One region of the Vibrio profundum genome, then DNA from elsewhere that is predicted to be linked to it. Evidence: predicted binding sites of a transcription regulator. Region 1 holds the regulator's gene; each other region holds the start of a gene.
What was found. The regulator PurR, encoded in region 1, represses purine synthesis genes. The targets are predictions, from matches to a motif close to TNANGNAAACGTTTNCNTNA.
Positions count from the first base shown of each region.

Region 2: purM (phosphoribosylformylglycinamidine cyclo-ligase) is a predicted target of PurR. The motif match lies at 2,061-2,080, and genes of this name have one in related genera.
Region 3: ihfA (integration host factor subunit alpha) is a predicted target of PurR. The motif match lies at 1,140-1,159, and genes of this name have one in related genera.
Region 4: purE (5-(carboxyamino)imidazole ribonucleotide mutase) is a predicted target of PurR. The motif match lies at 1,495-1,514, and genes of this name have one in related genera.

Region 1 is NZ_JAKJTA010000003.1:462,420-465,689, forward strand. Features, by position in the region: gene L4C34_RS02085 (substrate-binding periplasmic protein) at 1-145, opposite strand, end outside; gene L4C34_RS02090 (MFS transporter) at 222-1,439, opposite strand; gene purR (HTH-type transcriptional repressor PurR) at 1,642-2,646, opposite strand; gene torD (molecular chaperone TorD) at 2,846-3,270, opposite strand, start outside.
Region 2 is NZ_JAKJTA010000007.1:20,053-23,322, reverse strand. Features, by position in the region: gene L4C34_RS07640 (class II glutamine amidotransferase) at 1-145, shown strand, start outside; gene purN (phosphoribosylglycinamide formyltransferase) at 317-955, opposite strand; gene purM (phosphoribosylformylglycinamidine cyclo-ligase) at 958-1,998, opposite strand; gene upp (uracil phosphoribosyltransferase) at 2,174-2,800, shown strand; gene L4C34_RS07620 (hypothetical protein) at 3,040-3,270, shown strand, end outside.
Region 3 is NZ_JAKJTA010000005.1:154,826-158,095, reverse strand. Features, by position in the region: gene L4C34_RS05095 (RelA/SpoT domain-containing protein) at 1-108, shown strand, start outside; gene ihfA (integration host factor subunit alpha) at 724-1,020, opposite strand; gene L4C34_RS05085 (metallophosphoesterase family protein) at 1,705-3,270, shown strand, end outside.
Region 4 is NZ_JAKJTA010000019.1:2,694-5,963, forward strand. Features, by position in the region: gene hemF (oxygen-dependent coproporphyrinogen oxidase) at 1-819, opposite strand, end outside; gene tsaC (L-threonylcarbamoyladenylate synthase type 1 TsaC) at 824-1,381, opposite strand; gene purE (5-(carboxyamino)imidazole ribonucleotide mutase) at 1,583-2,068, shown strand; gene L4C34_RS16370 (5-(carboxyamino)imidazole ribonucleotide synthase) at 2,073-3,203, shown strand; gene L4C34_RS16375 (DNA topoisomerase family protein) at 3,238-3,270, opposite strand, start outside.

The sequences.
Region 1 (3,270 bases):
GATGGTATACAGTTCCAAGTTTGAGAAATTCTTGAGCTTGAGCCTTGAAGGGGAATAAAGCGAGAGACGCACATATCACCACAATAATCCCCCATGTTATAGCAGATGTAGAATCATGGAATCGTCGTTCTAGTACTTTCCTCATCGTTGCCTGTACCCGCTTCTAAGTTTGTTGCCATCTCTGAAGGATTATAGTTGATGATTGCGTCATTCAGGTCTTGTTATCCTGTGGGGAGGCGGGGAATATCGCTCTTTGGAGACGCTACTCGGCTGCGAGCGAAGGCGAAGCAAGAAAGCAACAGTAGGGAGACAACCACATAGCAAGTCGTCAGGCTGAGCATACTTTTCATCGCGACGTTGTTTAATATAATTAGAGCAAGTCCCGTAAACAGCATCTTAATCCCCCCTTGTACGGCACTAGCAACCCCTCTGTTCTCTTTTATTTCTTGCATACATAGCGATAGAGCCAGCGGCGCTGAAATTCCGCACGTTACAGAAAAAATCACGGTTGTGAGCCAAATAGTGATTATGTTAACGCCATATAAGTAGTTGACGGCTGATAATGTGACAGCGGCAATCAGAGCGAAAACGATGCACCCATGCAGTAGTTTTTCGCTATTGAGGCGATATAGGTGTTTGGCTAGCATCAGGGAGCCTAACACTAAGCTAGCCGCGTATAAGATGTAGAGTAAGGCATTATCTAACGGAGAGTAATGGTGATGGGCAAGTATAAACGGCATGTAGGAATAGAACGCAATGGTGATGGTGAACAGCAGTGCTGAGATAACGCTGAACCAAATAAAGCGGGTGATTTTAAGGATCAGCAGGTAGCTTGAAAGCTGCTGACGGATGTCCATCCTGGCTGCCGTTGGAGTATGTGTTTCTTTAAGTTTTCGGGCTAATACGAATATGGCGATCAGAGTGAATATCGATAAGCCCACAAAAACGGCGCGCCATGCAAACCCTTGGAGTATTACCGCGCCGATCAGCGGCGCCAGCGCAGGCGAGAGTTGGCTGGAAATGGAAAAGTAGGCAAACGCTTTCTTAATCGTATCTTGTCTATCACATACATCGGAAATAATCGCCCGAGCAATCACGGGAGCGCCCCCCGCCCCTAAGCCAGTGAGTAAACGACACGCATAAAGCTGCTCGATATTTTGTGCAAAGGCCGATAAGAGTGCCCCGGTATCGACAATCAAAAACGCGAGTAATATCGCTTTCTTCCTGCCATAGACATCAGAATAAGCACCATAAAAAAATTGTGATATTGCCGCACTCACCAAGTAGATGACAATGAGTTGTTTGGTTTGGTATTCACTTACCGACAGCGATTGCATGATATAGGGAAGGGCAGGATTGAGCATATCCATCCCCATGAGCCCAATCACCAATATGAAACAAGAGAATAGAATCGTGTGTTTTTGCGTTGTATTGAACATAATAATCGCGAGGAGTGAGTAGATAGCTGTGCGATATTATTAACGAGAAACAAGTTTTTTTCTGGTTGTGCTTCTCAGTATTGAATCGCACGTAGAATGGGGCGCATTTCTCAGGAAGATTTGGCGTGCCAGGTAGGATACAAAAATGCCCGACTAGATTAGCCGGGCATTCAGTTAAAGTATTTCAAACGTTTAACGGCACTTAGCGAATATCTTTTACCGTATTGCGCACGACTATCTCAGGCTGCATTTCGAAGACACGTTTTTCGTGTTTTTTATCCTTGATGCGTTCAAGTAGAATTTCGAATGCGTTTTTACCCACTCGGCGCTTAGGCTGGTGGATAGTGGTAAGCGGTGGTGAGAAATATTCCGCTAACTCAATATTGTCATAACCAATAACTGACATATCTTCAGGCACTTGTATGCCTTTTTGCTGCAAACGACTAATTAAGCCAAGTGCCATGGTATCGTTAAAGCAAAATACCGCTGTTGGCTTTTTATCCATGACTGCAATTTTATCTGCCGCGAGCACGGCCGTGTCGCATTCAAAATTGCCTTCTAAGATCCAGTCCTCGTTAACCTTAATGTCTTTCTCCGACAATGCGCGTTTGTAACCTCGAATGCGCTCTTGGCAGGCCGCTTTTTCTATTTGTCCGCTTAAACAAGCAATATCAGTGTGGCCGTTATCCATCAAGAATTTGGTCGCTAAATAGCCACCTTCTTCTGAGTTATCGATGATTTTGTCAGCTTGTGAGCTCTCAGGGCCCCAATCCATCACGACTTTTGGAATATCTTTGTGTTGGTCAAGCATCTCACGCAATTCTTCAGTTAGGTCAGAACACATCACCAACATACCGTCAACGCGTTTCTCAGCGAGCATGCGAATATAGTCGCGCTGCTTTTCGTAGATCCCACCAGTGTTACACAAAATCAAAGTGTAGCCTTGACGGTAACAGTAGCTTTCAACACCATCGATGACTTCAGAGAAAAACAGGTTCGTCGACTGAGTGACTAGCATCCCGATAGTGCGTGTCGTGTTGCATTTTAAACTGCGTGCGACCGCGCTTGGCGCGTAGTTGAGTTCTTTTACCGCCGCTTGAACTCTCTCTTGCGTGGTTTCAGCAACAAAACGAGTCTTATTGATTACGTGTGAAACTGTGGTGGTTGATACGCCAGCGAGGCGTGCAACGTCTTTAATGGTGGCCATTGTTCTGTCCTATTATTTCTGCCACATTTATTTGGACGGGCAGACAGTCCTACATACAGCAAAACCGCCAAACTACGGCGGTTTACATAATTTCATCATCTTTTTCTCGATTGCGTTGCCGATTTTAGTGTGCCTGTCTTATTACCGCAACAGAAAACCACGCTCTGACTTTGTTTATTGGCTTAATTTGCACGGTATTTTACAAACGCTGTTTAGTCGCGAGGTATTCACAATCCAGTTCAAGGAAGCAAACTAACAAGCGTGCGATCGATGCGTAGAAGCCAAAGCTGTCTTTGTGATTGAGTTGCTCTCTAAAGTCATATAACCAAGACAGCAAATAACGGCGGATAAACATCTCTTGTTCAGTGAGCGCTTCATTGAAGTGCGCCAGTTTTTCGAGCTCGTTGGAGCGAATAATTAAATTGCCAAGAAAGTCGAGCTCATTAGAGATGTGATCGGCAGGTTCTTTGTTGGATGGGTCGACAGTGACATAGTGGCTGGCCATCAAGGCCACAATCTCTTGGGTCGAAGTATGTAAAGAGGGGTTGGCCACGTTACGGTAATGAGATGCGCAGGTGGAAATGACGTTCTGATTCGAACTGAGGAATAGGTCGTTAAAGTCTG
Region 2 (3,270 bases), on a different contig from region 1:
TCAGCCTTTAACCAATGATGAAACTTGGCACCGAATGAAGCCGGGTGAATACGCGGTATTTCAAAAAGGTGAGTTGCTTGAAGGGAATGCGGAGCAGCTGACCGATATTGCGTTTGCACCCGCTAAAGTAAAAAAGAAGCGCTAAGATTTTCCTTCGCCAGCCTAGGCTCTTTTCTAGTGACAAACCTTGGTTCTTGTCTAGAGATAAACCTAGGCGCTTTAGCAAGACATCGCTGGTATAGATCAAAAAAGGGATACGTCATGTATCCCTTTTTTATATGCTTAAGTGGACTTACTTTTAGCCCACTTCAACGAGTTACTCGCCAGCGTGACCGTACACGCTCAGCTGCTTACCATCTAGGAAAGCTTTTCCTTGTTTCATTTCTAAGCGGCCTTCCACAAACCAATTCACCACAAGAGGGTAGATTCTATGTTCTTGAACTTGAACACGCTTGGTCAGTACTTCGACGCTATCTTCATCAAAAATAGGCACTTTCGCTTGCAAGATAACTGGACCACCATCTAGCTGCTCCGTAACGAAGTGAACACTGGTTCCGTGCTCTTCGTCGCCCGCGTGAATGGCGCGCTGATAGGTGTTAAGGCCCGGGTATTTCGGCAACAACGAAGGGTGAATGTTGATCATTCGGCCCATGTAGTGACGTACGAAGTCGTTGCTTAAAATACGCATGTAACCCGCTAACACAATCAAGTCAGGTTGAAAGGTATCAATCCGCGTCATTAGCTCATTATCAAAGGCTTCACGAGTCTCGAATGCTTTCGGGTCAATAAAGACGCCTTCAGCGCCCGCTGCTTTTGCACGTTCAAGGCCGTAAGCATCAGCTTTGTTTGAAAAAACCGCTGTCACTTTTCCATCTTGGATACTGTCTGCGCACGAATCAATGATCGCTTGCAAGTTGGATCCGCTGCCTGAGATCAATACAACGATATTTTTCATATTTACTTGATCTCGACTTGTTCTTCGTTGGCGCTTGCATCGGCAATCTCACCAATCACCCAAGCTTTTTCGCCTTCGTTGTTCAGTAGTTGAACGGCAGCGTCTGCTTGGTCTTTCGGTAGCGCAATCACTAGGCCAACGCCACAGTTAAAGGTGCGGTACATTTCGTGCGTCGTCACGTTGCCTTTTTCTTGTAGCCAGTTGAAGATGCTTGGCCATTCCCAGCTTTTGCCGTCGATGATCGCTTTTGTGCCTTCAGGCAATACGCGTGGGATGTTTTCCCAGAAGCCGCCACCCGTAATATGAGAAATCGCGTGGATGTCATGCTCGGCAATCATTTTCAGCGCCGACTTGATGTAAATCTTGGTTGGTTCTAATAGATGCTCACCGATAGCTTTGCCATCAAGCAATTCATCTTTGCTAGCACCAGACACTTCAAGAATCTTACGTACGAGAGAGTAACCATTCGAATGTGGGCCGCTAGAACCGACTGCGATCAGAGCATCACCGGCAGCAACTTTGGTGCCATCAATGATGTCTGCTTTTTCAACGACGCCGACACAGAAACCAGCCACATCGTAATCTTCACCTTCATACATACCCGGCATTTCGGCAGTTTCGCCACCAATCAATGAACAGCCAGCTTGTATACAGCCTTCAGCAATACCTGATACAACATCGGCAGCCGTATCAATATCAAGTTTGCCAGTTGCGTAGTAATCTAGGAAAAAGAGAGGCTCTGCGCCTTGTACGATGAGGTCGTTCACACACATTGCAACTAAGTCGATGCCAATGGTGTCGTGTTTTTTCATTTCCAACGCAAGACGTAGTTTTGTGCCCACACCATCGGTGCCTGAAACCAAAACAGGTTGCTTATAATTAGCAGGAAGCTCGCACAATGCGCCAAAGCCACCAATGCCTCCCATCACTTCAGGGCGACGAGTACGTTTTACTGAGCCTTTAATACGATCAACTAGTGCGTTGCCTGCATCGATGTCGACGCCAGCGTCTTTGTAGCTTAAAGAAGAATTGTTACCGCTCACGGGAAGCCCTCAATCTTGAGTTGGATGGGAAAACGGCGCTATTCTACCAGTGCTTAATGCAATATAGCAAACGTTTGCGCAAGTTTTTTTCCTTGTTTTCAGCACTGAAAAGCCGCGTCACTTTAGGTATACTTAGTCGGTTTATTCAAAATTCCCTTTATCTATGGAGATGGAAATGAAAGTTGTTGAAGTAATGCATCCTCTTGTGAAACATAAAATTGGTTTAATGAGAGAAGGTGATATCAGCACCAAGCGCTTTCGTGAGTTGGCTGCTGAAGTCGCTAGCCTGTTAACGTATGAAGCGACGTCTGACTTTGAAACTGAAAAAGTTACCATCGAAGGCTGGGATGGCCCGGTTGCCGTCGATCAGATCAAAGGTAAAAAAGTAACAGTTGTGCCAATTTTGCGTGCAGGCCTTGGTATGATGGATGGTGTACTTGAACATATTCCAAGCGCTCGCATCAGTGTGGTCGGTGTTTATCGCGATGAAGAAACATTAGAGCCCGTTCCTTACTTCAATAAGTTAGCCTCTAACATTGAAGAGCGTATTGCTTTGGTTGTTGATCCAATGCTGGCAACTGGTGGCTCAATGATAGCGACCATCGATCTTTTGAAGGAAAAAGGCTGCTCAAACTTTAAAGTATTGGTGCTAGTGGCGGCTCCTGAAGGTGTTGAAGCGCTTAAAAAAGCACATCCAGATGTTGAGCTGTACACAGCGGCAATCGATGAGAAGCTTAACGATAAAGGCTACATTGTACCGGGCCTAGGTGACGCAGGTGATAAGATCTTCGGCACTAAATAATTCTTGGTAATGAAGGGAGGCAATTGCCTCCTTTTTTATGCAGCATGAGTGTTGACTATGATACTACCCCAATGTTTGCAAGCTGACTTTTACTTAGTCCAGCGCGCTTTTTCACCTCTATTCTTAAAACTCTAGTCGTTCTAGGCAATCTAAATCAGGGCCTACACTTCCCCGACAAAGTTCTTTCTCGTGAACTAAAATAGTAATGTCTTTTTATTGTGACTGTTAGAGATTGAATCATGACTTATCGCCCTAACCTACATGGTGACTATTCTATTGAGGTTCGTCCGCATCAACTCCGATTAAAAATGTGGGGTTCGTGGAATCAACAAGCCTCAGAGCAATGTACGGCGCACGTATTTTCTGAAGTGGAACACTTAAAGCACCAACCCTGGGTGTTTTTTGTTGATCTGCTCGAATGGGAATTTACGTCTCCCGAAGTATTGTCTGGATGGGATCCTTCGCTTGCC
Region 3 (3,270 bases), on a different contig from region 1:
AATATGGGTGAATCAACAAAAATAGAAAATATTAGGAATCAATCAAAAGAGTTGTACCAAAAAGCATGGCAGCCTTACATTACTACTCATATACAGCAAGCCGCGTAAACGGAAGTGAACGGAGCAGAGAGAATTAAAGTGGCTCAGGTGTAACGTAGAGTATAAGGTGTGTTAGAAAGGCAGTTTTCAGGGCCAGTGAGCAGATGTACATACACTCCGCCCGCTAATCTATGCACCCAAATTCTATTCACGACAAGTTCTATTCACGAAGAGTCTGGTGCTAACGCCCTACGCGCTGAGGTTGAGTTAAAACTTAGGTTCGCTTCAAGCATAGGTTCACTTGGAAGCATAGGTTCATTTAAACATAGGTTCATTTAAACATAGGTTCATTTGAAACTAAGGCTTATATGAGAACTAGGGCTTATTTGCGAAGAAGCTTATGTACAAAACTAAAACTCGCTCGTGAAGATATCCTATCTTCACGACGCCGTCTTATTATGTAAAAAATCAACACCTGCTTGCTTAGTCCTGCAAACAGATTAAGCGAGCACTGCAACACTAACAAGCTGCCCAGCTTGAATGCACTGCCGTACTCTTCTCTCCCCACGACTATTTTTCCCGCAGATTTTTTTCCTGCAGCTCTGCTCCCAAGAAATTAGGTAGTTTCCCACCCAATATTACGTCAGAAAGCACAAGTTCCTAGCGGAGTATAAAGCAAGCGAATTAGCCGTCGGCTTCGATGCTCTCTACACGGGCTTTTAACTTTTGCCCGGGTCTAAATGTCACAACTCGGCGGGCGGTAATTGGAATATCTTCACCCGTTTTTGGATTTCTCCCTGGGCGTTCGTTTTTATCGCGAAGGTCGAAGTTGCCAAATCCTGACAGTTTTACCTGTTCGCCACTTTCGAGTGCTTTGCGAATTTCCTCAAAAAACACTTCAACCGTTTCCTTGGCATCCCGTTTACTATATCCAAGCTTTTCAAACAGGTTCTCAGCCAAATCGGCCTTTGTGAGCGCCATAAAACTTTCCTCAAAACTCTATTAAACATTGCTAGCCTAGAAGGCCGCGCCATAGCATTTCGCCTAGCCAATCAACAACATATAGGCATTACCTGAAAAGTGTATGTCAACCTCATGATTTACGCCAACTTTTTTCTTTATCAATTGCATATTTATAATAAAAATCAAGTAGATACAGAAGCGTCTTTTTTAGTCATTACCTGCATGTTAAACCGACAATCAATGAAATTGCGATATATATAACTATATTAAATACCAATTATGGTCATTTAAACCAAAAGATAAGCAAACGTAAGATTATGTCAATTTTTCTAATCATAAAAACCATGAAGATATTTTAAATAAATAATACATAGATTTTATATGCAAACCTGCTCATTAGTGTCTAAGATTTCCAGTTTTGCCTGCAATAATACAGCGCTTCCAATTAAGTATTATGGCCCATTTCAGTAAACTTCATTTTAGACGAGATATAGCCATCGAGATGTTGTACATTGGCGGTACGCGGAAATTTCAAATAAGTAACTGATTAATTTCATTCACAAGTATATGGGCCTTCCCCAACCAGAGCTCTAGGCCACAGAACGAAAGAAACTGAAACGGAATGTGGGCGGCTCATTTTCTGTTTTCACCTCATAAACGGCACCAAATACCCCGAAACCTTAACAAGTGAAGGAATCCGAGTTGCAACAATCAAATGTCTCACCTCTACCTTTAATACTAAGCGGCCCAATATTGAGAAAAACAACGTCTTCGGAAGTCGTTATTTGGGTTGCCACCAGCAGGTGTCTAAGAGGTGAAGTGCTATTGTGCAATGAGTCCACTGGTGAATACATTCTCCGGCAGAACATCGGTGACTTTGAGCAAATCCAAATCGGATCAAATGCTTGGGTGACACTGCTTCATATCCAGAAGTCCCTTCCAGTCAAGGTTGCGTTGAGCTACGACCTACTAACGCCTGAAGGGTCATTATCTGTCTTGGTGCCATCATTGATGTACGGCGAAAAAACTAAGCCAAACTTCTGGATATCAAACGAAGCTGATTACATCTTGCATGGCTCTTGTCGTAATCCCGACCATCACAGCTCAGATGCGTTAATTGCCGCCGATCAGAAAGTATCACAGCAACGAATTAATTCTCGTCCAGACATTCTCATGATGAGTGGCGACCAAATATACGCCGATCACGTATCGGGCCCACTATTGAATACCATTCATCAAGTAATACAGCTACTCGGGCTTCCCAGTGAAAAGTTCACTGATTCAATAGTCCGCGATAGCGAGCACTTATATCACCACCCTGATTCTTTATATGGACGGGACAAGCTTCTTCCCTATTACCCCAACCCAAATGGCTGGATAAATCGTAAGATTCAAGGAGAGAGCTTAGCGGTATTTACGTCGCATGATTGTGATAACCATTTGATGACTTTTTCAGAATTTTTTTCGATGTATCTTTTAGTATGGTCACCCGAACTTTGGCAACACATCGAGCTCGCCAAGCCTGATCTAACACCTGAACTCACGATTCGCTGGCATAAAGAAAAACAGCGCTTAGATTCTTTTGTTGCCGGTCTATCGAACGTACGGCGTCTGATGGCTCACATTCCTACCTACATGATCTTCGACGACCATGATATCACCGACGATTGGAATTTAACGATTGGTTGGGAGCAAGCGGTCAATAACAGTTCTCTGGCGACAAGAATTATCGGTAATGGGCTGATTAGCTATTGGCTTTGCCAAGGTTGGGGCAACGACCCAAGCCGTTTTGACCTACTTTTCATTGAACAGGCGAAGACCTTTTTTAACGTTAAATCAGCTCAAGTTCAGGATGAGCTTATCCATACAATCGGCAAGTTTGAGCATTGGCACTACAGTATTCCAACCACTCCGAAGGTGCTCGTGCTCGACACGAGGACTCGCCGTTGGCGATCCGAATCAAACCCCAACAAACCATCAGGACTGATGGACTGGGAAGCGCTAACTGAATTCCAGCAAGAGCTATTAAACCAAGAAAAAGTCATTGTAGTTTCAGCCGCTCCCATCTTTGGCGTAAAGTTTATTGAGGCGTTGCAGCGTATAATGACCTGGGCAGGTCAGCCTCTTTTGATTGATGCTGAAAACTGGATGGCCCACCCCGGCAGTGCCAATACTTTACTGAGTATTTTTACTCATACAAAGACTCCGACTAATTTCGTCATTTTATCTGGTGACGTACACTACTCTTTTGCCTACGATATCAAGCTA
Region 4 (3,270 bases), on a different contig from region 1:
CATAAGAATGGATTCTGTACGCCCCCCACTTTGCAATCCAAACAAGGTGCCGCGATCGTAAACTAGATTAAACTCGACATAACGGCCACGACGATACAACTGGAATTGACGTTCTCTGTCTCCAAACGGCTTAGCATGGCGCTTCTCGACAATAGGCACATAACCGCGAGCATACCCTTCCCCGACCGCTTTAATATAGTCAAAGCACTTCTCAAATTCCCATTTGTTTAAATCATCAAAGAATAAACCACCGACACCGCGCGTTTCGTCACGGTGTGGTAGATAGAAGTAATCATCACACCAAGCCTTATGCTCAGCGTAGACCTTATCTCCAAACGGCTGGCACAAGTCTTTCGCGACATCATGCCAATGTTGGCAATCTTCAGCGAAAGGGTAGAAAGGAGTCAGATCGAAGCCGCCGCCAAACCACCAAATAGGATCTTGGCCATCTTTTTCGGCAATAAAAAAGCGCACATTCGCATGCGAAGTCGGTACGTAAGGGTTATGTGGATGCATCACCAATGACACCCCCATGGCTTCAAAGTGTCGTCCCGCCAATTCTGGTCGATGAGCTGTGGCGGATGCAGGCATTTGTTTACCGGTCACGTGAGAAAAATTCACCCCACCTTGTTCAAATACACCGCCATCTTTCATGACTCGCGTTCGCCCACCACCGCCGAGTTTCTCGCCAGGCTCTCGGTGCCATGCTTCTTCAACAAAACTCGCTTGGCCATCAACCTGTTCAAGCTGCTGACAGATCGAATCTTGCAGACTCAGTAAAAAGCTCTTCACTGCCTCTTTATTTATTACCGATGTCATCCACTCATCCCTTTCTGATTATTTGCGCCGTTTGAATATCACGAATCTCACTTGGGTTGGTTCGCCCACCCGTTTCTCCTACCAACACGACAATCTCGGCATCACCTAGCTGTTGCCTCACTTCTTGAGTCGTTCTACAAGGTGGCTGACCTGATAGGTTGGCACTCGTCGAAGTCAGCGGCTTGCCAAAGGCTTGGCAAACTTGTGCGACTAAAGGATGATCTGTCACTCGAACAGCGACCGTATCAAACTCCCCTGACACCCAAGAGCTCGTGAGCTCACTCGCAGGCATAATCCAAGTCACGGGGCCGGGCCACGTTTGCTTAGCCTGCTGAATTTGTGCTTCAGTGAGTTGGCTGGTTTCAACATAAGGAAACAGCTGGCTAAACTCACCCGCGATTAAAATAAGCCCTTTTTCCACCGCTCTCTGCTTGATTGATAACAGTTTCTGAATCGCTACAGGATTATCGGGATCGCAACCCAGCCCAAACACGCCTTCTGTTGGGTAAGCGATAACTTCACCTTGTCGCAGTGCTTGGACGACATCATCTAACTTATTCACGCGGTCAACCTACTTTCTTCAATTACCTGACACTAATATCCGCAAGTTTACCGACAAATCCTCTATTCTCTAAATGTTTATTTAACCATCATTATTTAAATCCTAGCGAGCACTCGCGCAAACGTTTGCTTTCCGTTTTTTTCGCCGTATAATGCGCACAAACAACCTGCTCACCAATGTAGAAGCTTGAAGGAGTTTGAGATGAAAGTCGGAATTATTATGGGTTCTAAATCTGATTGGCCTACGATGAAACTTGCCGCAGAAATGCTGGAAAAATTTGGCGTTCCTTATGAGACCAAAGTCGTCTCAGCTCACCGAACCCCTCAGCTCCTTGCCGATTACGCCAATAGTGCAAAAGACCGTGGCATCAAGGTGATTATCGCTGGCGCGGGTGGTGCGGCTCACCTCCCTGGCATGGCGGCGGCTTTTACTAGTGTTCCTGTGTTAGGCGTACCAGTTCAATCACGTGCGCTAAAAGGCATGGATTCACTGCTTTCTATCGTGCAGATGCCGAAAGGGATTGCCGTTGGTACGCTGGCCATTGGAGAAGCTGGGGCTGCCAACGCTGGCATCCTAGCCGCACAAATTATCGGCACCCATCACGAAGATGTAATGGCCAAAGTTGAAGCATTCCGCAACGAACAAACCGAAACCGTATTAGCCAATCCAAATCCAGCAGAGGATTAACGGAATGAAAGTCTTAGTTCTTGGCGCGGGACAATTGGCGCGCATGATGGCGCTAGCAGGCGCGCCGCTCAACCTCGACATTTGCGCATTTGATGTCAGCAGTGGAAATGTTGTCCACCCGCTCACTCATACTGTCATTGGCCAAGGGTTAGTCAATGCCATCGCTCACGCCGATGTAGTCACCGCCGAGTTCGAGCATATTCCTTTAGATATCTTAGACACGTGCGAGAAGAGCGGAAAATTCTTCCCGGGTAAACAGGCTATTATGACGGGCGGCGATCGTCGCGTTGAAAAAGCACTACTCGATAAAGCCAGCGTCCGCAGCGCCAAATACCATGTCATCAACAATCGTGGCGATTTTGAGCAAGCCATTCAGCACGTCGGTATTCCTATGGTGCTAAAAACGGCATTGGGCGGTTATGACGGCAAAGGTCAGTGGCGGCTCAAAAGCCAACAGGATATTGAAAGTATCTGGACTGAGATTGCAGCCAATCTTGAAAGCAGCCCAGAACAAGCGATTGTGGCTGAGCAATTTATCCCGTTTCAACGTGAAGTATCTATGGTTGGTGCACGCGACGCAGACGGCAACATCGCTGTCTATCCACTTGCAGAAAATGTGCATACCGATGGCGTGCTGAGTTTGTCGACACCGATCGACAACATCGAACTGCAAAATCGCGCTCAACAGATATTCAGCGCTGTGGCCAACACCATGGATTATGTGGGTGTACTCGCCATTGAATTTTTTGATCATGATGGTGAGCTATTGGTCAATGAAATTGCGCCGCGTGTCCATAACTCTGGGCATTGGACGCAGCAAGGTGCAGAAACCTGCCAATTTGAAAATCATTTACGCGCAGTCTGTGGCATGCCGCTAGGCAGCACTAAATTGGTCAGGATGACATCGATGATCAATATCTTAGGTGAGGATACCTTGCCCGATGCATTGCTAGAAATGGAAGGCTGCCATATCCACTGGTATGGCAAAGAAAAGCGCCAAGGGCGAAAGATGGGGCACATCAACCTGAGTGCCGATTATCCCGCAGACTTGCAGCGCAAACTCTGCTCTCTAGCGGATATCTTGGATCCGGTCGCTTTTCCCGCCATCCAAGTCGTCGCAGGCCGTAATAGCTAACCTAGAATACAACACCTCGCATAAAAAACGGCGCTCATTCGGGCGCCGTTTGTTCATTCTGACATTT